2 regions of the Shinella sp. GW821-FHT10F02 genome follow, and region 2 is predicted to be linked to the other one. Evidence: predicted binding sites of a transcription regulator. Region 2 holds the regulator's gene; the other holds the start of a gene.
The links. The regulator HrcA, encoded in region 2, represses chaperone genes, less so after heat shock. The targets are predictions, from matches to a motif close to GTTAGCACTCNCNNNNNGNGAGTGCTAAC.
Positions count from the first base shown of each region.

Region 1: the regulator HrcA is predicted to act here: its motif matches at 9,230-9,258, upstream of groES (co-chaperone GroES).

Region 1 covers NZ_JBXASL010000008.1:241,026-256,532, forward strand. The annotation lists gene rsmD (16S rRNA (guanine(966)-N(2))-methyltransferase RsmD) at 1-305, opposite strand, end outside; gene AC1RWL_RS24630 (pseudouridine synthase) at 312-2,237, opposite strand; gene AC1RWL_RS24635 (nucleoside deaminase) at 2,323-2,751, shown strand; gene AC1RWL_RS24640 (GNAT family N-acetyltransferase) at 2,752-3,237, opposite strand; gene AC1RWL_RS24645 (hypothetical protein) at 3,242-3,856, opposite strand; gene ileS (isoleucine--tRNA ligase) at 4,029-6,920, opposite strand; gene AC1RWL_RS24655 (bifunctional riboflavin kinase/FAD synthetase) at 7,155-8,135, opposite strand; gene AC1RWL_RS24660 (TIGR01459 family HAD-type hydrolase) at 8,150-8,998, opposite strand; gene groES (co-chaperone GroES) at 9,317-9,613, shown strand; gene groL (chaperonin GroEL) at 9,670-11,310, shown strand; gene AC1RWL_RS24675 (hypothetical protein) at 11,825-12,271, shown strand; gene AC1RWL_RS24680 (bifunctional diguanylate cyclase/phosphodiesterase) at 12,278-15,076, opposite strand; gene AC1RWL_RS24685 (NAD(P)/FAD-dependent oxidoreductase) at 15,264-15,507, opposite strand, start outside.
Region 2 covers NZ_JBXASL010000004.1:405,109-420,615, reverse strand. The annotation lists gene mutM (bifunctional DNA-formamidopyrimidine glycosylase/DNA-(apurinic or apyrimidinic site) lyase) at 1-668, shown strand, start outside; gene AC1RWL_RS15170 (enoyl-CoA hydratase) at 754-1,527, shown strand; gene rpsT (30S ribosomal protein S20) at 1,719-1,985, shown strand; gene dnaA (chromosomal replication initiator protein DnaA) at 2,963-4,411, shown strand; gene AC1RWL_RS15155 (GNAT family N-acetyltransferase) at 4,506-5,006, shown strand; gene gcvA (transcriptional regulator GcvA) at 5,016-5,909, opposite strand; gene AC1RWL_RS15145 (DMT family transporter) at 6,047-6,988, shown strand; gene hemW (radical SAM family heme chaperone HemW) at 6,989-8,182, opposite strand; gene rdgB (RdgB/HAM1 family non-canonical purine NTP pyrophosphatase) at 8,189-8,833, opposite strand; gene AC1RWL_RS15130 (VOC family protein) at 8,841-9,257, opposite strand; gene rph (ribonuclease PH) at 9,271-9,987, opposite strand; gene hrcA (heat-inducible transcriptional repressor HrcA) at 10,145-11,221, shown strand; gene grpE (nucleotide exchange factor GrpE) at 11,311-11,934, shown strand; gene ptsN (PTS IIA-like nitrogen regulatory protein PtsN) at 12,010-12,474, opposite strand; gene hpf (ribosome hibernation-promoting factor, HPF/YfiA family) at 12,549-13,124, opposite strand; gene rpoN (RNA polymerase factor sigma-54) at 13,374-14,933, opposite strand; gene lptB (LPS export ABC transporter ATP-binding protein) at 15,043-15,507, opposite strand, start outside.

The DNA of each region.
Region 1 (15,507 bases), on a different contig from region 2:
CGCCGGAAAATCTTGGCGCGGCCGATGAGGCCCAGCGTTTCGATATTGGAATGCAGGAGCCCCCTGCCCTCGACGCTCTGCTCGACGAAGAGGGCTGCGCGCGCACCGCGCGACACCGCCTCCAGGCCGACGGCGCCGGTGCCCGCGAAGAGATCGAGCACGCGCGTGCCGTCGAGCGCCTCGGGATAGGCATGCGACAGGATGTTGAAGAGGCTTTCGCGCGTGCGGTCCGTCGTCGGACGAATGTCATCCGACTTCGGCGTCGCCAGCGCGCGGCCGCGAAACTCTCCGCCGACGATCCGCACGGGCGCTTACTTGCCCTTGCCGCGCGGACGGCTTCCACCGGCGGGCTTGCCGCCAGCGGGTTTTCCACCGGAGGGGCGTCCACCACCCGGCTTGCCGCCGAAGGACTTGCCGCCGGACGGCTTAGCCCCGAAAGGCTTGCCGCCATCGCGACGCGGCGGGCGATCCGAGAAGGTGCGTTCGCCCTCGGCGCGGGGCTTGCGATCCGTACGATCGCCGAAGGAGCGCTCGCCTTCCGCGCGGGGTTTGCGGTCGCCACGGGCCGGACGGTCACCGAAGGAGCGGTCGCCGCGCGGCGGGCGATCACCGAAATCGCGGGGGGCGCGGTCGTCGCCGGCGCCGGAGCGCTTGCGGCCGAAGCCGCCGCGCCCGCCGTCGTCACGATCCTGCTTTTCCGGCTCGGAGGCGCGGATCCACTCGCCGTCCTCGTCGCGGGTCTTCAGCACGCGCGGCTTGTCGGCGCGGTCGTCGCCCGGGCGGCCACGGGCCGGTCCTGCCTTGCGGTCGGGATCGAACTTCTTCGCCGTGCGGGTCGGCGCGCCATCGGCGGTGCGGCCGTAGCGCTTGGTCTTCGGCGCACCTTCCGGCCGTTCGCGCGGCTCGCGCTTCACGCCTTCGGCGGTCTCCGCCTTCTTTTCGGCGACCGGACGGGCGCCGGGCGCCATCCAGACATTCGACTTGCGGGCGCGCACGGCGGGCTCGCGCTTCGGCTTGCCTTCGAAACGATCGTCGGTGCGGTCGCGAGGGCCGCCGCGCGGCTTCTCGCCAAAGCGGTCGTCGCGCTTGGTGTCGAGGCGGGCGCGGGCCTTTTCGCGGCGGTCTTCCGGCTTTTCGCGGCGGCCGGCGGGCTTTTCGCCCCAGGCGGGCTGCGCGGCCTCGCGGGCCTTGGCGGCCGGCTTCTCGTCCGCATCGTCAACCGCATGGTCGAAGAGCGGCGCATCGAAATTCGCCTTGGCTTCCTCGATGAGGCGGGGGCCGAGCTGGTCGCGCAGCGTGCGGCCGCGGATTTCCTGGGCGTGGCCTTCCGGCAGTTCGCCGAGCTGGAACGGGCCGTAAGAGATGCGGATCAGGCGGTTCACGTCGAGGCCGAGCGCGCCGAGCACGTTCTTGATCTCGCGGTTCTTGCCTTCGCGAAGGCCCATGGTGATCCAGACATTGGTGCCTTGCACCTTGTCGAGCGTCGCGTCGATCGCGCCATAGAGCACGCCATCGACGGCGAGGCCTTCCTTCAGCTTGTCGAGGTCGGCCTGCTCGATCTTGCCGTGGGCGCGCACGCGGTAGCGGCGCAGCCAGCCGGTCGTCGGCAGTTCCAGCATGCGAGCGAGGCCGCCGTCATTGGTCAGCAGCAGCAGGCCTTCGGTGTTGATGTCGAGGCGGCCGATGGACATGACGCGCGGCAGGTCTTCGGGCAGGTTGTCGAAGACCGTCGGGCGGCCTTCCGGGTCGGCATTGGTCGTCACGAGGCCGGCCGGCTTATGGTAGAGCCAGAGGCGCGTGCGCTCAATGCCGCGGATCGGCATGCCGTCGACCTCGATGCGGTCGGCGAAGGTGGCGTTGAGCACCGGCGTGTCCAGCACCTTGCCGTTCACGCTGACGCGGCCTTCCATGATCATGCGCTCGATATCGCGGCGCGAGGCGACGCCGGCGCGGGCGAGCAGCTTGGAAATGCGCTCGGGCGCGAGGTCGGCGCTTGCCGAAGCGGCCGGCGCCGCCTTGGCGGGCTTCGCGTCGCGGGCCGGCTTTGCATCACGCGCGGGTTTTCCGTCACGCGGCGCGGATTTGCCGGCGAAGGGTTTGCCGCCCGGCTTCTTGCCTGCCGGCTTGCCGGCGGCAGAGTATGGCTTGCCCTCGGCGGCCGATGCGGCGGCACGGGGCTTGCGGTCACGGCCTGCGGGCTTGTCACCCGGCCGTTTTGGCTTGTCTTTGAATGTCATTTGTGCTGCCTGCGTTTTGGCGTGTCCTATCAGGTCACACGCCCCGGGTTAAGAGGAATTCGTGCCACTCATGACAAATCGCTTCATGGAGATCGCGCTGGCCGAGGCGCGTGCGGCTGGCGAGCGGGGCGAAGTGCCGGTCGGCGCCGTGCTGGTGCTTGACGGCGCAGTCGTCGCGCAGTCCGGCAACCGCACGCGGGCGGAGAGCGATGTCACCGCCCATGCCGAGGTCGCCGTCATCCGCGAGGCGTCCCGCAAGCTCGGCCAGGAGCGGCTGACGGGCGCCGATCTCTACGTGACGCTCGAACCCTGCACGCTCTGCGCCGCCGCCATTTCCTTCGCCCGAATCCGTAGGCTCTATTACGGTGCGGAGGACCCGAAGGGCGGCGCGGTGGACAATGGCGTGCGCTTCTTCACCCAGCCGACCTGCCACCACGCGCCCGATGTCTATTCCGGCATCGGCGGCCTGGAAGCGGCGGAAATCCTCAAGGATTTTTTCGCCGAACGGCGCTGATCAGCCTTCGGCGAACTGTTTGAGCTTGTCGCCACTCAGCCGGTAGCGGACCCATTCCGACTGCGGCTCGGCCCCGATCGCGTCATAGACGCGGATCGCCGGGGTGTTCCAGTCGAGCACGCTCCATTCGAAACGGCCGCAGCCTTCCTCGATCGCGGTACGCGCGAGGTGGCGCAGCAGCATCTTTCCGACGCCAGCGCCGCGGTGATCGGGCGTCACATAGAGGTCTTCCAGATAGAGGCCGTTCTTCGCCTGCCAGGTGGAGTAGGACAGGAACCAGACGGCGGAACCGGCGGGCTCGCCAGCCTCCGTCTCACAGATCACCGCGCGGGTGACGGAGCCTTCGCCGAACAGCGAGGAAGCAATGGTCTCCTCGGTCGCAGCAACCTCGTGCAGCGCCTTCTCGTAATCGGCAAGTTCGCGGATGAAACGCAGGATTGTGCCGACGTCGCTGACCGACGCCGGGCGAATTCTGTAAGCCGTCATCAGCTTAGAAGGGCCACCAGGCGGAACCGCTCTGCTTGGCCGCCTTCGCTTCCTTCTTGCGGCGGCGCTCCTTGGTGCGCTCCGGCTCGCCGAGATCGGCCGAGGCCTCTTCCGGAAGGCGGCGATAATCGACCGGCGGATCGCTCAGGTAACGGCGCTTGTCGGAATAGGCACCCATCTGCAGCCGGCGCGCATCGCGATAGGCAGCGGTCTGTTCAGCGGCGGAAAGCTTGCGGTTCGTCGTGCTCTGCGCGGCGAGCGGCGAACGATAGTTCCCGTCGTCGCTATTGGCCGCAGCCTCGGTACGCAGGCGCTCGCGCATCTCCTCCGGGCTTTCGATCCACTCGGGATTGTCCTTGCTGGAGACGGACTGCTGCGGCGTGGCAAGGGCGACCTCGTCCTTCGGCACCACGAGGCCACCGCGCGGCTGGTAGCGGATGTTCTTCTTTTCCGCGTCGTCGGGCCGGAGCGTCACCGCATTGCCGATATCATCCACCAGCTGCTCGCCGGCGGTCTTGCCGGTGCCGTAGGTCGGCCCCATGCAGCCGGTCAGCAGGAGGCTTCCACCGAGGAGGCCGATCAAGCCGGTACGCAGCCGAATATTTCGCGTCATTCCCATGAATACCCTTCCAGCAGAGCCGGCGCCCAAAGCCCGAACACGGCAATAGATCGCCGTGCCATGGCGGAAAAATCCGACCATTTTCAGGCAGCAATACCGGATGAAGACCGCAAGCGCAATTCATCCGGAATATTGACGGCCGGAAAGCCCCCGCCGTCAACAATGCTGTGCGTTACGCCGCGCGGCGAAAACCGATCTCGCGCAGCGCCGCCGCGTCGCGGGCCGAGACGTCCGGATAGTCCGGATCGGCGCCGACATCCGTGGTGATGCGCCAGGAGCGCGCGCACTTCCTGCCCTCGGCAAGCTGCGGCTCGACGGACACCTTAGCGACGTCCTGAAGACGGAAGGCTGCGGCCGGGCCTTCGCCGGCAACCAGCGAGATCGCCGAGGTGATGCAGATTTCCGCAAAGTCCTGGCCTTCGAGGGCTGCGAGCAGCTCCGGATCGGCGATGGAGACGACCGGGGCAGCCTCCAGGGAGGCGCCGATGCGCTTCTCGCGGCGTTCGATCTCCAACGCGCCGGTGACCACCGAGCGCACGGCGCGGATCTTCTCCCACTTGGCTTCCAGCGCATCGTTGCGCCATTCGGCCGGCACCACCGGGAACTGTTCCAGATGCACCGAAACGGCGTCCGGCTTCAGTGACAGCCAGGCTTCCTCCGTGGTGAAGGGCAGCATGGGGGCGAGCCAGGTGACGAGGCACTCGAACAGCTTGCGGATGACCGCGAGCGAGGCGCGGCGCTTCAGCGATGACGGGGCGTCGCAGTAGAGCGCATCCTTGCGGACGTCGAAGTAGAAGGCCGAGAGCTCGACATTCGAGAAGTCGATGAGCGAACGGGCGATCTTCTTGAAATCGAACGCGTCGTAGCCTTCGCGCACGACGGCGTCGAGCTCGGAGAGCCGGTGCAGCATGAGCTTTTCGAGTTCCGGCATGTCGGCATAGGCGATCTCCTCGCCCGTGTCGTGCGCCAGCGTGCCCAGCATCCAGCGCACCGTGTTGCGCAGCTTGCGGTAGGCGTCGATGTTGGTCTGGATGATCGTCTTGCCGAGGCGCTGGTCTTCCCAGTAGTCGGTCGTCATCACCCAAAGGCGCAGGATATCGGCGCCCGATTCCTTCATCACATCCTGCGGCGAGACGACGTTGCCCTTGGACTTCGACATCTTCTCGCCCTTCTCGTCCATGGTGAAACCATGGGTGATGACGGCGTTATAGGGCGCGCGGCCACGGGTCGCCGCCGATTCCAGTAGCGAAGAGTGGAACCAGCCGCGATGCTGGTCGGAGCCTTCCAGATAGACGTCGGCCGGCCATTTCAGGTCCGGGCGGTCTTCCAGCGTGAAGGTGTGCGTCGAGCCCGAGTCGAACCAGACGTCGAGGATGTCCATGACCTGCGTCCACTTGGCCGGGTCATGGTCGTTGCCGAGAAAACGCTCCTTGGCGCCTTCGGCAAACCACGCGTCGGCACCCTCCTGCTCGAAGGCTTCGAGGATGCGGGCATTGACGGCCTCGTCGATCAGCACTTCGCCCTTCTCGTCGGCGAAAACGGCGATCGGCACGCCCCAGGCGCGCTGGCGCGACAGCACCCAGTCCGGGCGGCCTTCGATCATGGCGCGCAGGCGGTTCTGGCCGGCGGCGGGCACGAAGCGGGTCTCGTCGATGGCGTTCAGCGAACGCGAGCGCAGCGTGGTGCCGTCGCCGAGTTCCTTGTCCATGTAGACGAACCATTGCGGCGTGTTGCGGAAGATGACCGGCTTCTTGGAGCGCCAGGAATGCGGATAGGAGTGCTTGATGCGGCCGCGGGCAAACAGGTTGTTGGCGGCGATCAGCGCCTTGATGACGCGCTCGTTGGCATCGCCCTTCTTGCCATTGTCGTCCATGACGCGGGCGCCGTCGAAGCCGGGGGCGTCGGCGGTGTAGAAGCCGGCGTCGTCGACGGTGAACGGGATTTTCGACGAGATGCCGCGGGCTTCGAGCGCGCGGGCCGCCGCCGTCCAGGCGTCAAAGTCCTCACGGCCGTGGCCGGGTGCGGTGTGCACGAAGCCGGTGCCGGCATCGTCGGTGACGTGGTCGCCATCGAGCAGCGGCACCTTGAAGTCGTAGCCGAGGGCGGCCAGCGGATGGGCGCAGACGACCGCCTCCAGCTCTTCCGGTGCGATGTCGCGGAGGAACTTGAAGGTGAGCTTTGCCTTGGCCGCCGATTCATCGGCAAGACGGGTGGCGAAGACGAGCTTTTCGCCCGGCTGCGGGCCGAAATCGTTCTGCGCGCTTTCCACCTCGTAGAGGCCATAGGGATAGCGCGACGAGAAGGCGATGCCGCGGTTGCCGGGGATCGTCCAGGGCGTGGTCGTCCAGATGACGACGGAATTGCCGAGCAGGTCGGCCGGACCTTCGATCACCGGGAACTTCACCCAGATTGCATCGCTCTCGACATCGGCATATTCGACTTCAGCTTCGGCCAGCGCCGTGCGCTCGACGACCGACCACATGACGGGCTTCGAGCCACGGTAAAGCTGGCCGCTCCTGGCGATCTTCAGGAGTTCGCCGGCGATGCGGGCTTCCGCGTGAAAATTCATCGTCGTGTAGGGGTTGTCGAAGTCGCCCTCGATGCCGAGGCGCTTGAACTCTTCCGCCTGGATCTTGATCCAGCCGGCGGCGAAGTCACGGCATTCCTGGCGGAATTCGTTGACCGGGACCTCGTCTTTGTTCTTGCCCTTCTCGCGGTACTTTTCCTCGATCTTCCATTCGATCGGAAGGCCGTGGCAGTCCCAGCCGGGCACGTAGTTCGAGTCATAGCCGCGCATCTGGAAGGAGCGGGTGATGACGTCCTTCAGGATCTTGTTCAGCGCGTGGCCGATATGGATGTTGCCATTGGCATAGGGCGGACCATCGTGCAGCACGAACTTCTCGCGGCCGGCGGCGGAGGCGCGCAGCTGCTTGTAGAGCCCCATCTGCTGCCAGCGGACCACCGTTTCCGGCTCCTTCGTCGGCAGGCCGGCACGCATCGGGAAATCCGTCTGCGGCAGGTAGAGGGTGGGCGAATAATCGACTTTTTCGGGCGTATCGGTCATGGATATGGCTATCGTCTTTTTTTCGCGCGCGTTTGCGCATGCGGGGATATTGTCAGGCTCCGACGGCGGGGGCGCTTTTCGAAAACGCCCAAAATCCCGGACCTTCCGGCCTCGCTCAGAGCGCGCGGAAGGCCGGGCCACTAATTCGCAGATCGATGGTCAGCCGGTTGAGCATCATGCGCGCGGTATTACGGCCTTTTCGCCATTTTGAAAAGACGCCAGAGTCGTTTGTTCCTAGAAACAGATGCGCCGGTCGATCGGCCCCAGCGGCGTGACGCCGGAAAGCAGCGCGCGCGCCTCCTCCTCGTCGCGCTTCATCTGGATGACGAGCGGGTCGAGGCCGTCGAATTTCAGCTCGTCGCGCAGGTGGCCGAAGAAGGAGACGGCGGAGATTTCGCCGTAGAGATCGCCCGAGAAATCGAAGAGGAAGGTTTCGAGCAGCGGCACGCCGTTCGACGTGACCGTCGGGCGGCGGCCGTAGCTGGCGACGCCGTCGTGCAGGCTGCCGTCAGGGCGGCGGAAGCGCACGGCGTAGATGCCGTTGCGCAGTTCCACTTCCGGGGGAAGCTGCATGTTGGCCGTCGGGTAGCCGAGCGTGCGGCCGAGCTTCTTGCCGTCGATGACCTCCGCCTCGACCGTGTAGCGGTAGCCGAGTTGGCCGGCCGCTTCCACGACCGCACCCTCGCCAAGCAGGGCACGGGTGAAGCTCGACGAGATGACCGAGGCGTTCTCGTCGCGGAAGGCATCGACCAGCGTCACACCGAAGCCATTGTCCTGGCCGGCGGCCATCAGGAAGGCCGGGCCGCCTTCCCTGCCCTTGCCGAAGTGGAAATCGAAGCCGGTAACGACCTCGGAGGCGTGCAGCCAGTCGATCAGCACCGAGCGGATGAAATCATGCGCCGACATTTCGGAGAAGCCGCGGTCGAACGGATATTCGATGACCGCGGAAAAACCCATGCCTTCGAGGATGCGCGCCTTCAGCGGCGCCGGCGTCAGGCGGAAGACCGGACGCTCGGGGCGGAAGACGGTGCGGGGATGCGGCTCGAAGGTCAGCACGAGGGCCGGGATGCCGCGGTCGCTCGCGAGATCGAGCGCGCGTTGCAGCACGGCCTGGTGGCCGCGGTGCACGCCGTCGAAATTGCCGATGGCGATGACGCCGCCGCGCAGGTGTTCCGGCAGCGGCTGCTTTGTCTCGTTCCTGTGAAATACCGTCATGACGACCGTCTCCGTCACTGCAGCCGGGGCATCCACCATTTGGGGTGGGAGCCTTCGCGCGTCAGGAAAGCCGCGAGCTTCGCCTCGTCGGTGCGGCCCGCTTCGACATATTCCTGCGCATGGATGCCGCCGGAAATATAGAGCACATCGAGGCCGAAGGCTTCCGCGCCGCGCACATCCGTCGGCATGCCGTCGCCGACCGCGATCACGCGCGACAGGTCGAAGTCGCCGCGCACGTCCTTCGCCTCGGCGATCGACTTTTCATAGATCGGCCGGTGCGGTTTGCCGGCGATCAGGCTCGTGCAGCCGAGCTCCTCGTAGAATTTCGCGAGCGCCCCGGCACATTGGATGAGCCGGTGGCCGCGCTCGACGACGAGGTCCGGATTGGCACAGATGAAGGGCAGCTTTTTCGCGGCGAGCCTTTCCAGCTCCTCGCTATAGTCCTCGACGGTTTCCGTCTCGTCGCTGCGCAGGCCCGCGCAGACCACGATGCCGGCCTCGTCGATGCCGACGGTCTCGACGCCGAGGCCATCGAGCAGCGGCAGGTCCTTTTCGGCGCCGATGAAATAGACCTTCTTCGGGCCTTCGGCGATCAGCGCGCGGGTGACGTCGCCGGAGGTGACGATGCGATCATAGGAATCGTCGGCGACGCCGAGGCCGCGGATCTGCACCTTGACGCCCGGATGCGGGCGCGGCGAATTGGTGATGAGCACGACGGTGAGGCCGGCGGCGCGGGCGTCCGCGAGCGCTTCCGAGGCGTAAGAGAAAGCTTCGACGCCATTGTGCAGGACGCCCCAGACGTCGCAGAGCACCACGTCATATTGCGAAGCGATGTCGCGGAAGGATTGGATGCGTTCAGCCATCAGGTAGTCCTGTTCGAAATCGAGCCCGGCTGACATTGCAAAGCGAGGCCAAGAAAACAAGCCTCTCCACACAATTTTGCCCCATCAACAGGCAAACTGCCGGAAATTCATGGCCCTGACTTGATGGCGTGCGATTTCACTCCCATCTGCCGGCTGCGGTAACCATCCGGGGCAAAATAATTTCCGGGCGTCGTCCTTGACTCGAAAAGCGCCGACGCCTATCTCCGGGCCGCTAGCACTCCTAACCAGTGAGTGCTAACATCCATCCATCGGGTCCATACCGGGATCCGCAATGTCATTCGATCGAGGGATAAGACAATGGCAAGCACCACCTTCCGCCCGCTTCACGATCGCGTCGTCGTACGTCGCGTCGAATCCGAAGCCAAGACCAAGGGCGGCATCATCATTCCGGACACCGCCAAGGAAAAGCCGCAGGAAGGCGAAATCGTCGCCGTCGGTTCCGGCGCCCGTGACGATTCCGGCAAGGTCGTTCCGCTGGACGTCAAGGCTGGCGACCGCGTTCTGTTCGGCAAGTGGTCGGGCACCGAAGTCAAGCTCGACGGCGAAGACCTTCTGATCATGAAGGAAGCCGACATCATGGGCATCATCGGCTGATCTAGCCGTTCATCCCCTTCCGAAATTCGCTGATACCTCTTTCAGGAGTTCACACAATGGCAGCCAAAGAAGTCAAGTTCGGCCGCACCGCGCGCGAAAAGATGCTGCGCGGCGTCGACATTCTCGCAGACGCAGTCAAGGTAACGCTCGGCCCGAAGGGTCGTAACGTCGTTATCGACAAGTCCTTCGGCGCACCGCGCATCACCAAGGACGGCGTTTCCGTCGCCAAGGAAATCGAACTGGAAGACAAGTTCGAGAACATGGGCGCCCAGCTCGTTCGCGAAGTCGCTTCCAAGACCAACGACATCGCCGGCGACGGCACGACGACCGCAACCGTTCTTGCCCAGGCCATCGTTCGCGAAGGCAACAAGGCTGTTGCAGCCGGCATGAACCCGATGGACCTGAAGCGCGGCATCGATCTCGCCGTTGCTGAAGTCGTCAAGGATCTCCAGGCCAAGGCCAAGAAGATCAACACTTCGGAAGAAGTCGCCCAGGTCGGCACGATCTCCGCAAACGGCGACAAGCAGGTCGGTCTCGACATTGCTGAAGCCATGCAGAAGGTCGGCAACGAAGGCGTCATCACGGTTGAAGAAGCCAAGACCGCCGAAACCGAACTCGAAGTCGTCGAAGGCATGCAGTTCGACCGCGGCTACCTGTCGCCCTACTTCGTGACCAACCCGGAAAAGATGGTCGCCGACCTCGAAGACGCTTTCATTCTCCTGCACGAGAAGAAGCTCTCGAACCTCCAGGCGATGCTCCCGGTTCTCGAAGCCGTCGTCCAGACCGGCAAGCCGCTCGTCATCATCGCTGAAGACGTCGAAGGCGAAGCCCTTGCTACGCTCGTCGTCAACAAGCTGCGTGGCGGCCTCAAGATCGCTGCCGTCAAGGCGCCGGGCTTCGGCGACCGCCGCAAGGCCATGCTCGAAGACATCGCCATCCTGTCGGGCGGCACCGTGATCTCCGAAGACCTCGGCATCAAGCTCGAAAACGTCACGCTCGACATGCTCGGCCGTGCGAAGAAGGTCTCGATCACCAAGGAAAACACGACGATCGTCGACGGTGCCGGCCAGAAGTCGGAAATCGAAGGCCGCGTCGCGCAGATCAAGGCCCAGATCGAAGAAACCACCTCCGACTACGACCGTGAGAAGCTGCAGGAACGTCTTGCCAAGCTCGCTGGCGGCGTTGCCGTGATCCGCGTCGGTGGCTCGACGGAAGTCGAAGTGAAGGAAAAGAAGGACCGCATCGACGACGCCCTCAACGCGACGCGCGCTGCCGTTCAGGAAGGCATCGTACCGGGCGGCGGCGTTGCCCTGCTGCGCTCCTCCGTCAAGATCACCTCCAAGGGTGAGAACGACGACCAGGAAGCCGGCATCAACATCGTTCGCAAGGCGCTGCAGTCCCTCGTTCGCCAGATCGCGGAAAACGCTGGTGACGAAGCTTCGATCGTTGTCGGCAAGATCCTCGACAAGAACGAAGACAACTACGGCTACAACGCCCAGACCGGCGAATACGGCGACCTGATCGCACTCGGCATCGTCGACCCGGTCAAGGTTGTCCGCACGGCTCTGCAGAACGCAGCTTCGGTTGCCTCGCTGCTGATCACGACGGAAGCCATGATCGCCGAACTGCCGAAGAAGGATGCACCGGGCGGCATGCCTGGCGGCATGGGCGGCATGGGCGGTATGGACATGATGTAAGACCTTCGGGTCCTACATCTGAGCCAACCGGTTCAGTTCGGAAAGGGCGGTCTTCGGGCCGCCCTTTTTGTTTTTCCGGCAAAGGGACGCATTTCAAAGAGGTTGACCGGACTGCATCGTTTCCGTGAAAAGAATTTTTCCGTTTGTACAATAATTCTCAAAAAGCCGTTGCTGGCATCAAAAAACCAATTATAAAGACGCCCCAAGTGAACTGTAAGATTCACCCGGGGTACAGGTGCTGGTTTTGGACAGGAACATGTCGATAAACCGCGCAGCCAGTTCTCCCTGAAATATATTGATAGAACCGCCGGAAGACTTGAAAGAAGGGTCAGCGGCGGTTTTCACGCGTACGTCCGATCCGATACGCATAGCAGGATCCGGACGAAGTTCAGTACATGGGAAAGTGGTTCGGCGGACTTCGAGGGTTGTCGCCGGCGCTCTCTTTTAGCGTGTCGCGTGCCCGAAACGGGGCGTGACATGTCGGCCAAATTCGAGCAACTGCCTGAGGTCGTAGGTGTTCAAGATAATCAAGACTGATCTCTCGTCGCCCTTTCTTCCGGGCTCGATGGGGTTCGACGAGACGGACAACGAACTGCTGACGCAATATTGCGTGACGGAGCGCTGGACCGGCGATCTTTCCAACGGCCTCTTCACGCTTGGCGACAAGGCGATGCAGGCGCATGGCCTGCCGCAGCGCGCCTGCGGGCTGTTGAACCTCATCCGCTGCTACGAGCCGCTCGACCGCACGCGCGTGCTCGAACTCTTCGAGCAGGCGGCCTCATCCTCCTCGTCCTTCTGCTTCTCGACGACGATCCACCTCGACGGCGCGCCGCGCCAGCCGGTGTTCTGCGTCGGGGAATCGACGGGCCTCGAGGAGAAATACGCCGGCACGATCATCGGCGTCTTCATCTTCCCCCGCTTCCAGATCGACCTCGCCGGCCGCCGCTTCAAGCGGCAGTAGGCCGCCTCAGGCGGCCTTGCTGGCCTCGACGCCGGTGCGGATGCTCTCCACCGGCATCGGCCGGCCGAGGAAGTAGCCCTGTGCCTCGTCGCAACCTTCGTCGAGCAGGATGGCGAGTTGGTTGCTCGTCTCCACGCCTTCCGCCAGGACCGGCACGCGCAGCGTCTGGCCGAGCGCCAGGATGGCGCGGATGATGGCCTTGGCCTCCGGGCTTGCCTCCACCTCGCTCATGAAACTGCGATCGAGCTTGATCTTGTCGAAGGGGAAGGCGCGCAGCGTTTCCAGCGACGAGTAGCCGGTGCCGAAATCGTCGATGGCGATGGTGACGCCGAAGGCCTTGATACGGCGCAGCGTCTGCAACGCCCGCTCCTTGTCGGCGATGATGGTCGATTCGGTGATTTCAAGCTCCAGACGGCGGGGGTTGAGGCCCGTTTCCAGGAGCACCCGGTGCACGAGGTCCGCGACATCGGCATTGCCGAGCTGGATCGGCGACAGGTTGACGGCGATCTTGTGATCGTTGTCCCAGGTCGCGGCCTCGCGGCAGGCCTCGCGCAGCACCCATTCGCCGATCGGCAGGATGGCGCCACACTCTTCGGCAATCGGGATGAATTCGCCCGGCGGAATGGTGCCGCGCAGCGGATGGTGCCAGCGCAACAGCACCTCGTAGCCGATCGTATCGCCGGAGGTGACGGCCTTCTGGACCTGGTAGTGCAGTTGCAGTTCCTTGCGCTCCACGGCCTGCCAGAGGTCGTTCGCGATGAGGCGGCGGCTGCGGGCGGCCTCGTCCATCGAGACCTCGTAGAAGCAGACCGTCTGCGTCAGCGCATCCTTGGCGCGGTACATGGCAAGGTCGGCATTGTTGATAAGCGCTTCGACCGTGTCGGCGTCCTGCGGGTAGATCGCCACGCCGAGGCTGGCGCCCGGCTTGATGTCATAGCCGTCGATGCGGATTTCCGCGTTGAGGCAGGTCTCCAGCCGCTGGATGAAGTCGGTGAGGTCAGCCACATCCGAAAAACGCTTTGCAGCCGCGAATTCGTCACCGCCGAAGCGGGCGACCGTCTCGTCGGCCTCCAGGCAGGCCTGCATGCGCCTCGACAGCGTGGTGAGCACTTCGTCGCCCGCCGCATGGCCGCGCGTGTCATTGATTTCCTTGAACTTGTCGAGGTCGATGCCAATGGCGGCGACCTTACCGCCGGAGAGGCGGGCGGAATCGAGGTCCGCTTCGAGGCGGTTGTTGAAGCTCGCGCGGTTCGGCAGGCCGGTCAGGCTGTCGTGGCGGGCGAGGAAGGAGATCTGTTCCTCGGAGCGCAGGCGCTCGGAAATATCCTCATAGGTCGCAACCCAGGCGCCATCCGGCAGCGTGCGGTAGCGCAGCTGCACCGAGGTGCCGCTCGGCAGCTTCTCGACGATCGCACCGCCGTCGTTCGCGAGAATGGCAGCCCGGCGGCGCGCATAGACGTCCCGCGCCTTCGCCTGGCGCACATCGGGATCGGCAAACAGGTGGGTGACGCCCTGGTCGACGATCTCGCGCAGCGTCATGCCCGGCTGGATGCGGCCTTCCGGGAAGCCGAAGATCTCGCTGTAGCGCTTGTTGGCGATGAGCAGGCGTTCGTCCTTGTCGAACAGGCAGAGGCCCTGCGACATGTTTTCCAGCGCGAGGTCGAGGTTCTTCGTCACCGCGGCGAGCCGGTCGGCATCGGCCTTTTCCTTCGTCACGTCCTTGGTGATCTTGGCATAACCGACGAGTACGCCGCCGGCATCGTGGATCGGATCGATGACGACATTCGCCCAGAAGCGGCCGCCGTCCTTCTTGTAGCGCCAGCCCTCGCTCTCATATTTGCCTTCCGCGCGGGCAAGCGCCAGCGCGCGCTCCGGCAGGCCGGCCGCGCGGTCTTCCTCACTGTAGAACTGCGAGAAGTGCTGGCCGACGATCTCATGGGCCTTGTAGCCCTTGTTGCGCTCGGCGCCCTCGTTCCAGTTGGCGACACGGCCTTCCGGGTCGAGCATATAGATGGCGTAGTCCTTGACGCCCTGCACGAGCATGGCGAACTGGCGCGTGCTTTCGCTGGCGGCGAGCTCCGACTGCCTGGCGAAGACGGCCGCCGTCAGCCCGGCAAAGAGCAGCGAGAAGGCGACGACGGCGATCAGCGGCACCATCAGGCTTGTGGAGATCAGCGTGTCGTCGCTGACGGGCATAAGCCCCGGCTCGATCGTCACCGCCGCCATCGCGGTGAAATGCAGCGAGACGACGCCGAGCGCCATCAGCACCGTGGCAAGGGCGCGACCCCGCGCGCCAAGCTGCGGGCGCATGCAGACGTCGAGGGCCAGCGCGCCGAAGAGGCCGGCGCAGACAACGGAAGCCGCCACATAGCTGTTGTCCCAGACGATGCTGCCTGGAAGCTCCAGCGTCGACATGCCGATATAGTGCATGGAGGTGATGCCCGCGCCGAGCAGCAGGCCGCCCGCCACGACCGCGCCGCGACCGGGAACGTAGCTTGCGAGCGCCAGCCCGATCGTCGTGACGACAATGGCGACGGCCAGCGACAGCAGCGTCGGCTCCATGTCGAAGCCCATTGCGACGCCGGGATCGTAGGCCAGCATGGCGATGAAGTGGGTGGCCCAGATGCCGAAGCCGCTCGACGTGCCGGCAGCGCCGAGCCAGAGCCCGCGCGCCCTCCCGTCGGAGACCTGTGCCCTTTGCGTCAGCGAAACTGCGACATAGCAGGACAGGAAGCATATGAACGCCGCGAGCAGCACGAGGCGGAGGTCGTGCTCGACGGCAATGCAGGTCAGAATACGAAGCATGAAGGGGCACCGGAGTGGGAGCGAAGTGGCCCCACTCAGCCGGAGAACCCTAAAAAATGAGTGAATTCAGAAAGCTTAACGCCGAGCCGCTATATTTCGCATCAGTTCATACTTAACAAAGATCAAAACAGTACAACTGTTTCATTCAGCGACGAAAATGCAGCTCAACCTTCGGGCTGTACACCCCTCAGAGCGTCAGGGCCTTGAGGTCCGTCGCCGGGTCTTCCAGTGCTTCGCGCGCAGGCGTTCGCCCCATCTCGATCAGCTTCTTGCCGACCACATAGGCCTTGGCATCGTTGACCGCATCCACCGCGATCAGCCGGCCCTCGCGGAAATACCAGACGGAGACGCTGCCCTCGCGCTGGCCGGGGCGCACGAACGTATCGTCGAAGCCCATGCAGAAGCCGGCGATCTGCAATTTTACGTCATAC
Region 2 (15,507 bases):
TGTCCGGCTCGTTCCGGGTGGAAGGGCCGGCGCTGGAGACGGAGGCGCCCGGCGACTTCCACATGCCGCGCAGCAAGGACGTGCGCCACGACCATGTCGTCTTCCATCTGGAAACGCCGGAGGGCGAGCGCCGCGTCGTCTACAACGACCCGCGCCGTTTCGGCTTCATGGACCTCGCCCGCCGGGAGAACCTCAGCGCCCATGCCTTCTTCCGCGATCTCGGCGCCGAGCCGACCGGCAACACGTTGGATGCCGATTATATCGCGGCGAAATTCCGCGGCCGCCAGACGCCGCTGAAGGCGGCGCTGCTCGACCAGAAGAACATTGCCGGCCTCGGCAATATCTATGTCTGCGAGGCGCTGTGGCGCGCGCATCTTTCGCCGGAGCGCCTCGCCGGCTCGCTGGTGACGGCGGCGGGCAAGCCGAAGAAGGAACTCGTCGTGCTGACGCAGGCGATCCGCGAGGTGATCGCCGATGCGATCGCGGCCGGCGGCTCGACCCTGCGCGACCATATCCGCGCCGATGGCTCACTCGGTTACTTCCAGCATTCCTTCTCCGTCTACGACCGCGAGAAGGAGCCTTGCCGCACCCCCGGCTGCACGGGCACTATCGGCCGCATCGTGCAGAGCGGCCGGTCGACCTTCCACTGCGCCGCCTGCCAGAAATAAAGCAACGCCAGGAAAAGTGTGCAGCGGTTTTCCGTCCGGCGTTGCGCGACAGAAATAGATCATAAGATAATAAGAGGAGAGAGACATGGCTTACGAAACCCTGCTGGTGGAGACGCGCGGGCGCGTCGGCCTCATCACGCTCAACCGGCCGCAGGCGCTGAACGCGCTGAACAGCCAGTTGCTCGGCGAGCTGAAGGGCGTGCTCGCCGGCTTCGAGGCGGATGAAGGCATCGGCGCGATCGTCATCACCGGCTCGGAAAAGGCCTTTGCCGCCGGGGCGGACATCAAGGAAATGCAGCCCTACGGCTTTGCCGAGGCCGTGCTGGCCGATCTCGCCGCCGGCTGGGACGATGTTGCCGGCTGCCGCAAGCCGATGATCGCGGCTGTCAGCGGCTTCGCGCTCGGCGGTGGCTGCGAGCTCGCCATGATGTGTGACTTCATCATCGCCTCGGAGACGGCAAAGTTCGGCCAGCCGGAAATCACGCTCGCCGTCATCCCCGGCATGGGTGGAACGCAGCGGCTGACGCGCGCGATCGGCAAGGCGAAGGCGATGGATCTCTGCCTGACGGGCCGCCTGATGGATGCCGCGGAAGCCGAACGCTCCGGCCTGGTCGCCCGCGTGGTGGCGTCGGAGAAGCTTCTGGAGGAGGCGCTCACTGCTGCCGAAAAGATCGCCAGCTTCTCGCTGCCGTCGGTCATGATCGCCAAGGAGGCCGTCAGCCGCGCCTATGAGACGGTGCTGTCGGAAGGCATGCGCGCGGAGCGCCGGCTGTTCCACGCGCTCTTCGCCACGGAGGATCAGAAGGAGGGCATGGCGGCCTTCATCGAGAAGCGCAAGCCGGCGTTCAAGCACCGCTGATCGGGCGATCCGGCGTTTCTTGCAGAATCCGCGTTGACGTCTTCGCGGTTTCCAGCTATACGCCGCCCACAGTTTGGAAAGCCGAATTCTGAGGTTTTCCGATATTGCTCCCGAATTGCTTTGATGACAGGTCGCAGTGACCCGGCACGGCGAGGGCGGAGTTTGTGTCAGATTTCTGAAGAGAGGCATAGATGGCCAATACAACCTCGGCAAAGAAGGCGACCCGCAAGATCGCCGCGCGCACCGCAGTCAACAAGTCGCGCCGCTCGCGCGTCCGCAACTTCATCCGCAAGGTCGAGGAGGCAATCGCCTCCGGTGACCAGGTTCAGGCCGCCGCCGCCCTCAAGGCAGCCCAGCCGGAACTGATGCGCGCCGCGACCCGCGGGGTGCTCCATTCCAACACAGCATCCCGCAAGGTTTCGCGTCTGGCGAGCCGCGTGAAGACGATGTCGGCCTGATCGACCCGTCGAGCTATGCAATATTAGAAAAAGCCCGGTGCTCGCACCGGGCTTTTTCTTTGGTTTTTCGACCCTGCTATGGTTAATGTGCAAGGCTCGATCTTGTCAAAACAGTGACGAAAAAATTCCTTTAAATTCAGTTACTTGCGGGAGGTTGGGTGGTCTTGCTCCCCCTTTCGTTGCGGGAGTTTGACAGCAATTTGAGTCAAGCGAATTTTTATTTTTTTCGTTTTCCAGCCCTTCCGAAAACAACCCGAAAACAAAGCCATTGATTCCTAACAGATTCTCCACGGGAAAGCTGATTCCGAGTCAGGAAGCCCTCTGCGAGTCAACGCCCGCCCCTTAATTTTGCGTAAAATTCGTGATTGATCTTGCTACCTGATCCTGCCTAAATGCTTTCCACAGGGGGCACGGAAACAAGCCTGAAAATGATCGCCGACAAGACTGTCTCACAAGGCAGCGGTGGTTGTTTGTTCCCTGTGACGGAGCGGCTCCGCTTCGTAAAATCATCAAACCGGCAACGCTTGCCCCAGGTGCCCCTGGCACTCTGGCAGTGAGTTTTTGCGACTATTGATTGTGCCGGTTGCAGCTGTGAGGACGGCTGCCGATGAAGAGGGCATGCCCGCTGGACGCTCTACGAGGGGGCGCACGGCGAGGCCACAGACGGGAACGCGGGATCGGGTATGACACCGGATCGTGCCGACCTGAATTGTGTTTGGGAAACAGGATTGTGCCGGAGCAGGGGGCCGGTTCAATCGGGGCACCAGATCCCGGACCGGGCGATTGGCTCGGCACGGCCGGGAGATGGCAAACATGAAAGGCGCCGGCAGGAATGCCGACGTGGCGAATTGAGCATGAAAGGCGGCAAGATGCAGGTGAATACGGCCACCAGAACAGCTGGTGCATTCGCAAACGGGGAAAATGCACTAAAGGCGCTCCCACCAGAAGGGGTGCAGGCGGCGGGGGTTCCATCCGATATGAAGCAGGACGCGATTTTCGAACGGGTCAGTGCGCGCCTCAAAGCGCAGGTTGGTCCGGACGTCTTCGCGAGCTGGTTCGGCCGGTTGAAGATCCATTCCGTTTCCAAGAGCGTGGTGCGCCTTTCGGTGCCGACGACGTTCCTGAAGTCGTGGATCAACAATCGTTATCTCGATCTCATCACCAGCCTGTTCCAGCAGGAGGATGCCGAAATCCTCAAGGTGGAGATCCTGGTGCGCACCGCGACCCGTGGCGTGCGCCCGGGTTCCGTCGACGAGGCCATTGCCGTCGAGCCCGCGCCGCAGGTGCAGTCGTCGCGCCGTCCGGCCGGTGGCCCGCAGCCTGTCGCCAGTGCGGCCGCTTCCGTCACTGCGGCGGCCCAGCCGCGCCAGCATTCCGGTCCGCTCTTCGGCTCGCCGCTCGACCAGCGTTATACGTTCGATGCCTTCGTCGAGGGCACGTCGAACCGCGTCGCCCTTGCCGCAGCCCGCACGATCGCGGAAGCCGGTGCCGGCGCCGTGCGCTTCAACCCGCTCTTCGTGCATTCGAGCGTCGGCCTCGGCAAGACGCACCTTCTCCAGGCGATCGCGCTCGGCGCGCTGTCCAGTGCCCGCAACCCGCGCGTCGTCTACCTGACGGCCGAATATTTCATGTGGCGTTTCGCGACCGCCATCCGCGACAATGATGCGCTCTCCCTCAAGGAGACGCTGCGCAACATCGACCTCCTGATCATCGACGACATGCAGTTCCTGCAGGGCAATTCGATCCAGAACGAGTTCTGCCACCTGCTCAACATGCTGCTCGATTCCGCCAAGCAGGTCGTGGTCGCTGCCGACCGCGCACCCTGGGAACTGGAATCGCTCGATCCGCGGGTTCGCTCGCGTCTCCAGGGCGGCGTCGCCATCGAAATGGAAGCGCCGGATTACGAAATGCGCCTGGAAATCCTCAAGCGCCGCCTTGCGGCCGCCCAGCAGGAAGACCAGTCGCTCGATATTCCGGTCGAGATCCTCAGCCACGTCGCGCGCAACATCACGGCCAGCGGCCGCGAGCTGGAAGGCGCCTTCAACCAGCTGCTCTTCCGCCGCTCCTTTGAGCCGAACCTGACGATCGAGCGCGTCGACGAACTGCTCGGCCATCTTGTCGCCGCCGGCGAGCCGCGCCGCGTGCGCATCGAGGACATCCAGCGCGTGGTGGCGAAACACTACAATGTCTCGCGCCAGGAGCTGGTCTCGAACCGCCGTACGCGCGTCATCGTCAAGCCGCGCCAGATCGCCATGTATCTGTCCAAGACGCTGACGCCGCGCTCCTTCCCGGAAATCGGCCGCCGCTTCGGCGGTCGCGACCACACGACCGTGCTGCACGCCGTGCGCAAGATCGAGGAACTGATCTCAGGTGATACCAAGCTCAGCCATGAGATCGAGCTCCTGAAGCGCCTGATCAACGAATAGGGCGTTCACGCCCCTTCGACAGCTCTGAACGCTGTGCCGTCCTTTCGGGTCGCGCACGGCGTTCTGCTTTTGGCAGAACGAATGAGACGCCGGCATGGACCTGCTCGTCACCTATATGGAACTCTGCACACCGCCGTCGGAGCGGCCGGTGCTGCCGGCCCCAAGTGCCGATCTGGAAGTCGGCGCGGAGCGCCTTTCCCTGGAGGACTACCTGTCGCTCTATCGCACCATCGGCGAGCCGTGGACCTGGGACCAGCGGCTGCGCATGCCACAGGACGCATTGGCGCAACTCCTGTCCGCTCCGTCGACGATCATCTTCGTTCTGCGCGAGAAGGGGCAACCGGTCGGCCTCTGCGAATTCGATGCCGCCAACGAGCAGGACATCGAGCTGGTGCATTTCGGCCTCGTTCCGGCGGCCTATGGCCGGCGGCTTGGTCCTTTCCTGCTGGATACGGCGCTCAGGGCGACGTGGCGGAAGGCGACGCGGCGCATCTGGCTGCACACCGATACGAACGACCATGCGAAGGCGCAGGCGACCTACGCGCGGGCAGGCTTCACGCCCTACCTGCAACGGATGGAAACCTTTGCCGATTGACGCCGCGCGTCAGCTGCCGCGCACCGCCCGTGCCTCGTCGGTCAGCCATTGGCGCAGCGCCGTGACGGCTGGCCGGTCGAGCGCGCCCGGCGGATAGACGATGTAATAGGCGAGCCCCGTCGACACGCCGCGCGAAAAGGGCGCGACCAGCCGCCGCTCCTGGATTTCCCGCGCCACCAGCGAAAGCCGCACCAGCGCCACCCCGTCGCCCGCCTTGGCCGCCTCGATCGCGCCATTGCTGTCGGTGAAGACGGGGCCGCGCATCGCGTCGATGCCGGTGACGCCCATCGCCTCCAGCCAGAGCCGCCAGTCCTGCCGGTGTACGTCGTGGATCAATATATGGTTGGCGAGATCGGCCGGCTCGTCGAGCGGCACGGTTTCGCGCAACGCCGGGGCGATGACGGGCACGAGGTTGTCGTCGAGCAGCCGTTCGCTGACGAGGCCCTCATAGCGGCCGAACCCGTGCCGGATCGCGATATCGACCCCGTCGCGCACGAAATCGACTAGGCGGTTCGAGGCGCTGATGCGGATGTCGAGGCCGGGAAAGCGCTCTTCGAAATGCGGCAGCCGCGGCACGAGCCATTGGGCGGCAAAGGTCGGCGTGCAGCTGATCGACAGCGTCGCCGGGCGGGCGCGGGCGAGAAGCTCGTCGGTCGCCTCGCGCATCAGGCGAAAGGCCGAGCGCATTGCCTTGAAGTAACCCTCGCCATCCTCCGTCAGCGAAAGTCGTCGCGGCCGCCGCTCGAAGAGCTGCACGCCGAGCGTTTGTTCGAGGTCGCGGATCTGCAGGCTCACGGCGCCGGGTGTCACGTTGAGCTCGCCGGCGGCAAGCGTGACGCTCAGGTGGCGCGCTGCCGCCTCGAAGGCGCGCAGGCCAGACAGAGAGGGAAGACGGCCGCTCATGGTTTAGTTTTCCTCGCTGAATTGTCGAAATATGATCGTTTGTACCAGAGGGAAATAACCGGAATGATAGCGCAACTGCCGGGTTCTTGCACTCGGTCCCATCGCTCGGTTTAGAAAAAATCCCGTAGGAGGCCGTCATGGCTAGCCATCAAATGTCCGCCCGCGAATGGGCCTTGCTCATCGCCCTGTCGCTGCTCTGGGGCGGCTCGTTCCTGTTCAACGGCATCCTCGTGCGCGAGCTGCCGACGCTCACCATCGTCGCGCTGCGCGTGGCGCTTGCGGCGATGGCGCTCTGGACGATCGTGCGGCTCTCCGGCCATGCCATTCCGAAGAGCCGTGAAGTCTGGCTCGCCTTTCTCGGCATGGGCGTGCTCAACAACATCATCCCCTTCTCGCTGATCGTCTGGGGCCAGACGCATATTGCGAGCGGCCTCGCCTCTATCCTCAACGCCACGACCCCACTCTTCGCGGTGATCGCCGCCCATCTGCTGACGCAGGACGAGAAGATGACCGGTAGCCGGCTCATCGGCGTGTTGGTGGGTTTTGCGGGCGTGGCCCTGATGATCGGCCCGTCGGTGCTGTCCGATCTCGGCACGAACGTGCTGGCACAGCTCGCCGTGCTTGGCGGCGCCGTCTCCTATTCGATCGCCGGCATTTTCGGCCGCCGCTTCCGCCGCATGGGCCTGCCGCCGCTGCTGCCGGCCGCCGGGCAGGTCACCACGTCTGCGGCTCTGATGCTGCCGGTCGCCTTGATCGTCGACCGGCCATGGACGCTCGCCATGCCCTCGGCGGAAGCTTGGATAGCGCTGTTCGGCCTCGCCTTCCTCGCCACCGCGCTCGCCTATGTCATCTTCTTCCGCATCCTTGCGACGGCAGGCGCCACGAACCTGATGCTCGTCACTTTCCTGATCCCGGTCAGCGCCATCCTGCTCGGCGCGCTGGTGCTGGGCGAGATGCTGGCGCCAAAACACTTTGCCGGCATGGCGCTGATCGCCGTCGGCCTTGCGGCGATCGACGGACGTCTCTTTCGTTTCTTCATGGAAAAGCGCCGGCCGCTCGGCTCGGATGCCGGCAACTGATCAGCAGGCGAGATCGGCGACGACGGCGTCGAGGATCAGCATGCCGGCCGGCGTACAGCGCAGCCGCGAATTGCCGAGCCGCTCGATGAAACCGTGTTCGATGAGGAACTGTTGGCGGTCCGGGTCCAGATCGCGGCCGGAAAGGCTCTGCCAGCGGGCGAGATCGACACCCTCCTTCAGGCGCAGGCCCATCAGCAGCAGCTCGTCCGACTGTGCCTCGCGCTCCAACAATTCCTGGTCGACCATGCCGTGGCCCCCGGCCTCGACCAGCGACAGCCAGCTTTCCGGCTTGCGTTCCGTCGCGGTCGCGATCTTCGAGCCGCCGGTCGTCAGGCGGCCATGCGCGCCGGGGCCGATGCCGACATAGTCGCCATAACGCCAGTAGGTGAGGTTATGGCGGCTTTCGGAGCCGGGGCGGGCATGATTGGAGACCTCGTAGGCCGGCATGCCCTCGCGCTCGGTGATCTCCTGCGTCGCCTCGTAGAGCACGGCCGACTGTTCGCCATCCGGCACGATCAGCTTGCCGGCCTTGTGCAGGCCGTAGAAGGGCGTGCCCTCCTCGATGGTGAGCTGGTAGAGCGAAAGGTGGTCGACGGCGTAGGAGACCGCCTCCTTCAGCTCGCGGTCCCACTCCTCCACCGTCTGGTTCGGCCGGGCATAGATGAGGTCAAAGGACATGCGCGGGAAGATGTCGCGGGCCAGCCGGATCGCCTTCAGCGCATCGGCGACGTCATGCAGCCGGCCGAGGAATTTCAGGTCCCGGTCGTTCAGCGCCTGCACGCCGAGCGAGACGCGGTTGACGCCGGCAGCCCGATAACCGCGAAAACGTTCGGCCTCGACGCTCGACGGATTGGCCTCCATGGTGATCTCGATGCCGTCAGGCACATGCCAGTGGCGGGCGATGCCGTTGAGGATCGCGTCGACCGTCTCCGGCGCCATCAGCGACGGCGTGCCGCCACCCATGAAGATGCTGGTGACCGTGCGCGAGCCGGTGAGGCGGCGCATCGTCGCCATTTCGGTCAGAAAAGCCTGCACGAAGCGCGGCTGGTCGACCGGCTGGTGGCGCACATGGCTGTTGAAGTCGCAATAGGGGCATTTGGCGGCACAGAACGGCCAGTGCACATAGATGCCGAAGCCGGGCTCGGCGAGGTCCGGCCCAAAGCTCTGCCTGATGTCGAGGGGCACCGCCGTCATTTTGCCTCAGGCCGTCAGGCAGGTTTCGACGAAGATCTTGAAGGCGCGGGCGCGGTGCGACAGTGCTGCCGCGTCGCCCGGCTTCCAGCCGTGTTTTTGCTCAGCGCTCATCTCGCCGAAGGTCGTCTCGTAACCCTCGGGCTGGAAGACCGGGTCGTAACCGAAACCCTGCGTTCCACGCGGCGGCCAGACGACCTGGCCTTCGACCTCGCCGCGGAAGAGTTCCGTATGGCCGTCCGGCCAGGCAAGGCAGAGCACGGAGACGAAACGTGCCGTGCGATCCCTGGCCTCGCTCACACCCTTTTCGGCCAGCGCCTTCTCCACCTTCTCCATGGCCATGGCGAAGTCGCGCGTGCCGTTCGCCGTCTCCGCCCAGTTCGCCGTGTAGACGCCGGGCGCGCCGTCGAGCGCATCGACGACGAGGCCGGAATCATCCGAAAGGGCGGGCAGGCCGGAGGCCTTGGCCGAGGCGAGCGCCTTGATCGTCGCGTTCTCCTCAAAGGTCGTGCCGGTCTCGTCCGGCTCCTCGAAGTTCAATTCGGCGGCCGACTTGGCGGAGAAGCCGAAGGGGCCGATCAGGTCCTCGATCTCGCGGATCTTTCCCGCATTGTGGCTGGCGACGACGATCGTCTTGGTGTCGAGCTTGCGCATAAGGGTCCTAAGCGATGTTCCAGAGGCCGGGCTCGGCACATTCGAGGCTGTTGCCGGCGGGGTCGCGGAAATAGATGGAGCGGGCGCCGTTCGGCCAACAGAAATCCGCTTCGATGGTGATGCCGGCTTCTACGAGCTTTTCCACCCAGAAATCAAGCTCCGGCCCGGGAACGCGAAAGCAGACATGGCCCGGTCCCGTCGCGCCGTGCACCGGCACGGGAAAGGCATGGGGCGGCGGCGGAACGACGGTCTCCTGCGGATTGAAGATCAGGAGAACGCCGGGGCCGCAGCGGAAGAAGACGTGGCGGTTTGCCTGCCGCGTGATCTTTGCCAGCCCGAGCAGGTCGCCGTAAAAGGCTTCCGCCGCGTCGAGGTCGTCCGCATAGAGCGCGGTTTCGAGTATCCCTTCGAGCGCGGCGGCCATGGGCAAACCTATCTCAGGCGATCGCCTGCTTCTGCATCTCGACCAGTTCGGCAATGCCGTTGCGGGCGAGCACCATCAGGGAGGAGAATTCCTCTTCCGTGAACGGCTTGCCCTCGGCGGTGCCCTGGATCTCGACGATGCCGCCGGAGCCGGTCATGACGAAGTTGGCGTCCGTCTCGGCGGCGGAATCCTCGAGATAGTCGAGGTCGATCACCGACTGCGCGGCGAAGATGCCGCAGGAGATCGCGGCGACATGGTCCTTCAGGACCTTCTCGACCTTGATCATGTTGCGCGCTTCCATCCACTTCAGGCAGTCATGCAGCGCGATGAAGGCGCCGGTGATGGAGGCGGTGCGGGTGCCGCCGTCTGCCTGGATGACGTCGCAGTCGACGGTGATCTGGCGTTCGCCGAGCGCTTCCAGATCGACGATGGCGCGCAGCGACCGGCCGATGAGGCGCTGGATTTCCTGCGTACGGCCGCCCTGCTTGCCGGCTGCGGCTTCGCGGCGCATGCGGTCGCCGGTGGCGCGCGGCAGCATGCCGTATTCGGCCGTCACCCAGCCCTTGCCGCTGTTGCGCAGCCACGGCGGCGTCTTGTCTTCCAGGCTGGCGGTGACGAGCACATGCGTGTCGCCGAACTTGACGAGACAGGAGCCTTCGGCATGTTTGGAGATGTTGCGCTCGAAGGAAACCTTGCGCATCTGATCGGTTTTTCTGCCGGACGGCCGCATTGCGAACTCCTCATTGAGATATGTGGGAAGTGCTTTAGACCAGTTCGTCAGGCGAGGGAATGCCGATGCCGCGACGCCAGGGAAAATCCGTTTTGCGCTTACCCGCGAAATCACTATATTCCAGTCGGATAACAGGGTTTGCAGCGAGAAGATGGTTTTGAATAGATCTCCGGGTCCTGAAAGTCAGGCGGCGCTCGACGAGCGTTCGGGTGAGATCTTCCGTCGCATCGTCGAAAGCTATCTGGAAAGCGGCGAGCCGCTCGGCTCGCGCAACCTGTCGCGCATCCTGCCGATGTCGCTCTCGCCCGCCTCCGTGCGCAATGTGATGAGCGACCTGGAAGAACTCGGCCTCATCTACTCGCCGCATATCAGCGCCGGCCGCCTGCCGACGCAGCTGGGTCTGCGCTTCTTCGTCGATGCCTTCATGCAGGTGGGCAATATTTCGGCGGAGGATCGCGCCTCGATCGAGCGCCATGTGCGCCCGCACGGCCAGAAACATTCGGCCGTCGAGACCCTGATGAACGAGGCGAGCCAGGCGCTGTCCGGCATGTCGCGCGGCGCCGGCCTCGTCATCACCACCAAGAACGACGCCGTGCTGAAACATGTCGAATTCATCCGGCTGGAGCCGACCAAGGCGCTCGTGGTGCTCGTCGGCGATCACGACCAGGTGGAAAACCGCATCATCGAGCTGCCGGCGGGCGTCACCGGCTCGCAGCTCACCGAGGCCGCCAATTTCCTCAACGCGCATCTCGCCGGCAACACGCTGGTCGAGGCGCGCGCGCAGCTGGAGCGCCTGCGCGGCGAGATCAGCGTCGAGCTGGACAAGCTGTCGCAGGACCTCGTCGAGCGCGGACTGATGGTCTGGTCCGGCGGCTTCGACGAGGGCAAGCCGACGCGGCTCATCGTGCGCGGCCGGGCGAACCTGCTCGAAGGGCTTGCAGGCGCGGAGGATATCGATCGCCTGCGCATGCTGTTCGACGACCTGGAGCGCAAGGACGGCCTGATCGAGCTTCTCAACCTGGCCGAGACGGGCCCGGGCGTGCGCATCTTCATCGGCTCGGAAAACAAGCTCTTCTCGCTGTCCGGCTCCTCGCTCATCGTCGCGCCCTATCGCGACAGCGAGGAAAAGATCGTCGGCGCCGTCGGCGTCATCGGACCGACGCGGCTCAACTATTCCCGTATCGTGCCCATGGTGGACTATACGGCCCAGCTCATGTCGCGGCTTTCGCGCTGAACCCCGGCAATCCGGCCATCGGCCCTTGATTTTTCGGGCTCAAAGCTCGATATCGGGCGCAAACCTCAAAATACAATTCGGAGTACGTCATGACCGACGAGAACAAGAAACACGGACCTGACGAAGCGGTAGAAGACAACGTCACCGCAGAAGCGTCCGCCCTGGAAGAGCTGACCATCGAGGCCGATGCCCCGGCGGAGCCGGATCCGGTGGACGTGCTGCGCACGGAAAATGCCGACCTCAGGGACCGGTATCTCCGCCTCGCCGCCGAGATGGACAACCTGCGCCGCCGCACCGAGCGCGACGTGAAGGATGCAAAATCCTATTCCGTCGCCGGTTTTGCGCGCGACATGCTGGCCGTGTCCGACAACCTGCGCCGCGCGCTGGACGCCATTCCGGCCGATGCGCTGGAAAGCGGCGATGCCGGCTTCAAGGCATTGGTGGAAGGCGTCGAGATGACCGAGCGCTCGATGCTCTCAGCCCTTGAACGCCACGGCGTGCGCAAGCTCGAGCCGGTCGGCGAGAAGTTCGATCCGAACTTCCACCAGGCGATGTTCGAGGTGCCAAACCCGGAGATCGCCAACAACACGGTCGTACAGGTCGTGCAGGCCGGTTTCGTCATTGGCGAGCGGGTGTTGCGCCCCGCCATGGTCGGCGTCTCCAAGGGCGGCCCCAAGGCGCCCGCGGGCGAGACCAGCGCCGCCCAGGCCTGATCGTTCCCTTTCGCAAAAAGAAAAACCGGCGGTCGCAAAACCGCCGGTTTTTTTATGCGAATTGATGAAGATCGTTCAGGCGGCGTTCGACGCCTGTTCCTCGCTCAGGCACGCGTAGATGGCGCTCTCGCTGTCGGAGGCGCGCAGCTTCGCCACCATCGCCGGGTCGCGCAGAACGCGGGCGATGCGCGACAGCGCCTTCAGATGGTCCGCACCGGCACCTTCCGGGGCCAGAAGCAGGAAGACGAGGTCGACCGGCTGGTCGTCCAACGCCTCGAAGTCCACAGGGGTCTCGAGCCTCGCGAAGAGGCCGGTGATCTGCGAAAGCTCCTTCAGCTTGCCGTGCGGGATGGCGATGCCATTGCCCACGCCGGTGGAGCCCAGTCGCTCGCGCTGAAGAATGACGTCGAAGATCTCGCGCTCCGGAATCCCGGTGATCTTTGCCGCTTTTGTCGCCAGTTCCTGAAGCAGCTGCTTCTTGGAATTGGCCTTCATCGCCGGAATAATCGCACTTTGCTGCAGCAAACCTGCCAATGCCATGCTTTTGTCCTCGTGAGGCGGGTGAAGGGGTTGAAGAAACGTGGTGCCGGTTTCCGGCACCACGCTCCCGTCACTCAGCCTTTGATATTGGCTGCATCGATCCAGCCAATATTTCCGTCGTTGCGTCGGTAGACGATATTGAGCTGCTCCGATCCGGCGCTGCGGAAGAGAAGAACCGGTTCGTCGGTCATGTCGAGCGCCATGACGGCGCTTGCGACGGACATCGTCCTCAGTTTCTTCGTGCTTTCCGCGACGATGGTCGGCGCGTAGTCCTCGGGAAGTTCATCCTCTTCGTCGGGGACCGAATCCATCACCGTGTAGGCCACTTCTGCAAAGGCATCGTGACCATTGCCGTTGTGGTGTGCCTTGAGTTTGCGCTTGTAGCGGCGCAGGCGTTTCTCGATCCGTTCGGAAGCCGATTGGAAGGCCACCAGGGGATCGTTTGCTTCGCCATTCGCCTGCAAGGCCATTCCCGTATCAAGGTGGATCTTGCAGTCGGCGCTGTACCGCGATCCCGCTTTCTCTACGGTGACCTGGCTCGAATATCCTCCGTCGAAATATTTGGTTACGGCCTCTCCGACCTGGTCTTCAATGCGTTGACGGAAAGTTTCGCCGATTTCCATATGTTTACCGGATACACGCACACTCATGGAGGTTTCCTCTCGTTCGTGATTTGCGCGCAACAGTCTATTCCAACCTTACCCACGTTCCAAGCGTTTCACGCAGGCGATGCAATTTGCCTCGCATACGGCAGAAAAGTGGGGATATGTCTGGAATTCCGGCCTTCTTCTCTTCAGAATTGGGCCGCGCATTAGCCCGTTCCAGCTGCGAAGTCAATTGGCGGATTCAGGCATTCTTAACTTCTCATGTCCTCAAACGCCGGTTCTCCCGGCTTTGTTTCAGGAGGCGGCCGCTTTCGCATGCGCCCGTTTTTCGCGCCGGCGCTGCACGGAGGAGGGGATGTTCATCGCTTCGCGATATTTCGCGACCGTGCGGCGGGCAAGATCGACGCCGCCCTTGCGCAGCACGTCGACGATGTCGTCGTCCGACAGCACCGCATCCGGCTGCTCCTGGGCGATCATCGTACGGATGCGGTGGCGCACGCTCTCGGCCGAATGCGAATCGCCGCCCTCGGCCGAGCCGATCGACACCGTGAAGAAATATTTGAGCTCGAACAGGCCGCGCGGCGTCAGCATGAACTTGTTCGAGGTGACGCGGCTCACCGTCGATTCGTGCATCTTGATCGCCTCGGCGATCGTCTTCAGGTTCAACGGCCGCAGGTGATCGACGCCGTGCATCAGGAAGGCGTCCTGCTGGCGCACGATCTCGGTCGCCACCTTCATGATGGTGCGGGCGCGCTGGTCGAGGCTGCGCGTCAGCCAGTTGGCCGTCTGCAGGCATTCGTTGAGGAAACCCTGGTCCTCGCTGTCGCGGCTCGTGCGGCTGGAGACGGCGGCGTAGTATTCCCGGTTGACGAGCACGCGTGGCAGGGTGTCGGCATTGAGTTCGACATGCCAGGTGCCGTCCGGTGCTGCGCGCACGACGATATCCGGCACCACGGCCTCCGAGGCGCTCGTTTCGTAGCGCGTGCCGGGCTTCGGGTCGAGCTTGCGGATCTCCGCCAGCATGTCGAGCAGGTCTTCCTCGTTGACGCCGCACAGCTTCTTCAGCGTCGCGAAGTCGCGCCGGGCGAGAAGTTCGAGATTGTCGATCAGCGTGGCCATGGCCGGATCGAACCGGTCGCGGGCGCGCAGCTGGATGGCGAGGCATTCGCTGAGCGAGCGGGCGAAGACGCCGGGCGGATCGAGCTCCTGGAGCCTGTAGAGCACCCGGTCGACCTCGGCGACGGGCTTGCCGAGCCTGAGTGCCGTCTCGGCGGTGCTGCCTTGCAGGTAGCCGGCTTCATCGAGCTGGTCGACGAGATGCTGGGCGACCAGCCGGTCGATCGGATCGGCGAGCAGGAAGGGGATCTGCGCGCCAAGAACGTCGCGCAGCGTCTCGCGGCCCGCCACGAAGTCGTCGAGGTCATAACCTTCGCCACCCTCGCTGCCGGGCATGGATTTCCACTGGCCGAGGAGTTCCGGCGCATCGGCCGCACGCGGTCCGGCATCGTCGGGAAACATGTTGTCGAGGCCGGCGTCGCTCGTGTCGGACGCGCTTCCGGCACTCGCCGTGGCGGAATCGTAGAGGTCGGGCTGAAAACCCTCCTCGCCGCCCACATCTTCGGCACGCGTGCGGTCCTCGTTGGGCAAGGAATAGGCATCGGCGCCGCGCTCGTCGTCGCGTGCGCCCTCGTCGCCGGAAACCACTTCGAGCAGCGGATTTTTTTCCAGCTCCTGCTCGATGAACTGGTTCAGCTCCAGATGCGTCATCTGCAATAGCTGGATCGACTGCATCAGCTGCGGTGTCATCACCAGCGACTGGCTTTGGCGCAGGAAAAGGCTGGCTGCGAGTGCCATGCGGACGCTCTACTCCCCGGGAAACCCGTCCAGGACGGGTGCAAATTCCAACTGGCCCAAAAATTGCTTTTTTGAGGAGTTTGGTCAAGCGCCAGCCGCGCTTTATGCGTCAGAGGCTGAAATTGTCGCCGAGATAGAGGCGGCGCACATCCGGATTGGCGACGATATCGTTCGCCCGGCCATGCGTCAGCACTTCGCCGGCATGGATGATATAGGCCCGGTCGATGAGGCCGAGCGTCTCGCGCACATTGTGATCGGTGATGAGCACGCCGATGCCGCGCGAGGTGAGATGGCGCACCAGCGCCTGGATGTCGGCGACCGAGATGGGATCGACACCGGCAAAGGGTTCGTCGAGCAGCATGAAGGTCGGGTCGGTGGCGAGCGCGCGGGCGATTTCCAGGCGGCGGCGTTCACCGCCGGACAGCGAGATGGCCGGCGCTTTCCTCAGATGCGAGATCGAGAATTCGGCAAGCAGGCTGTCGAGCTTCTTCTCGCGCTGCGCCTTGTCCTTGTCGTGCACTTCCAGCACGGCGCGGATGTTCTCCTCGACCGTTAGCCCGCGAAAGATCGAGGC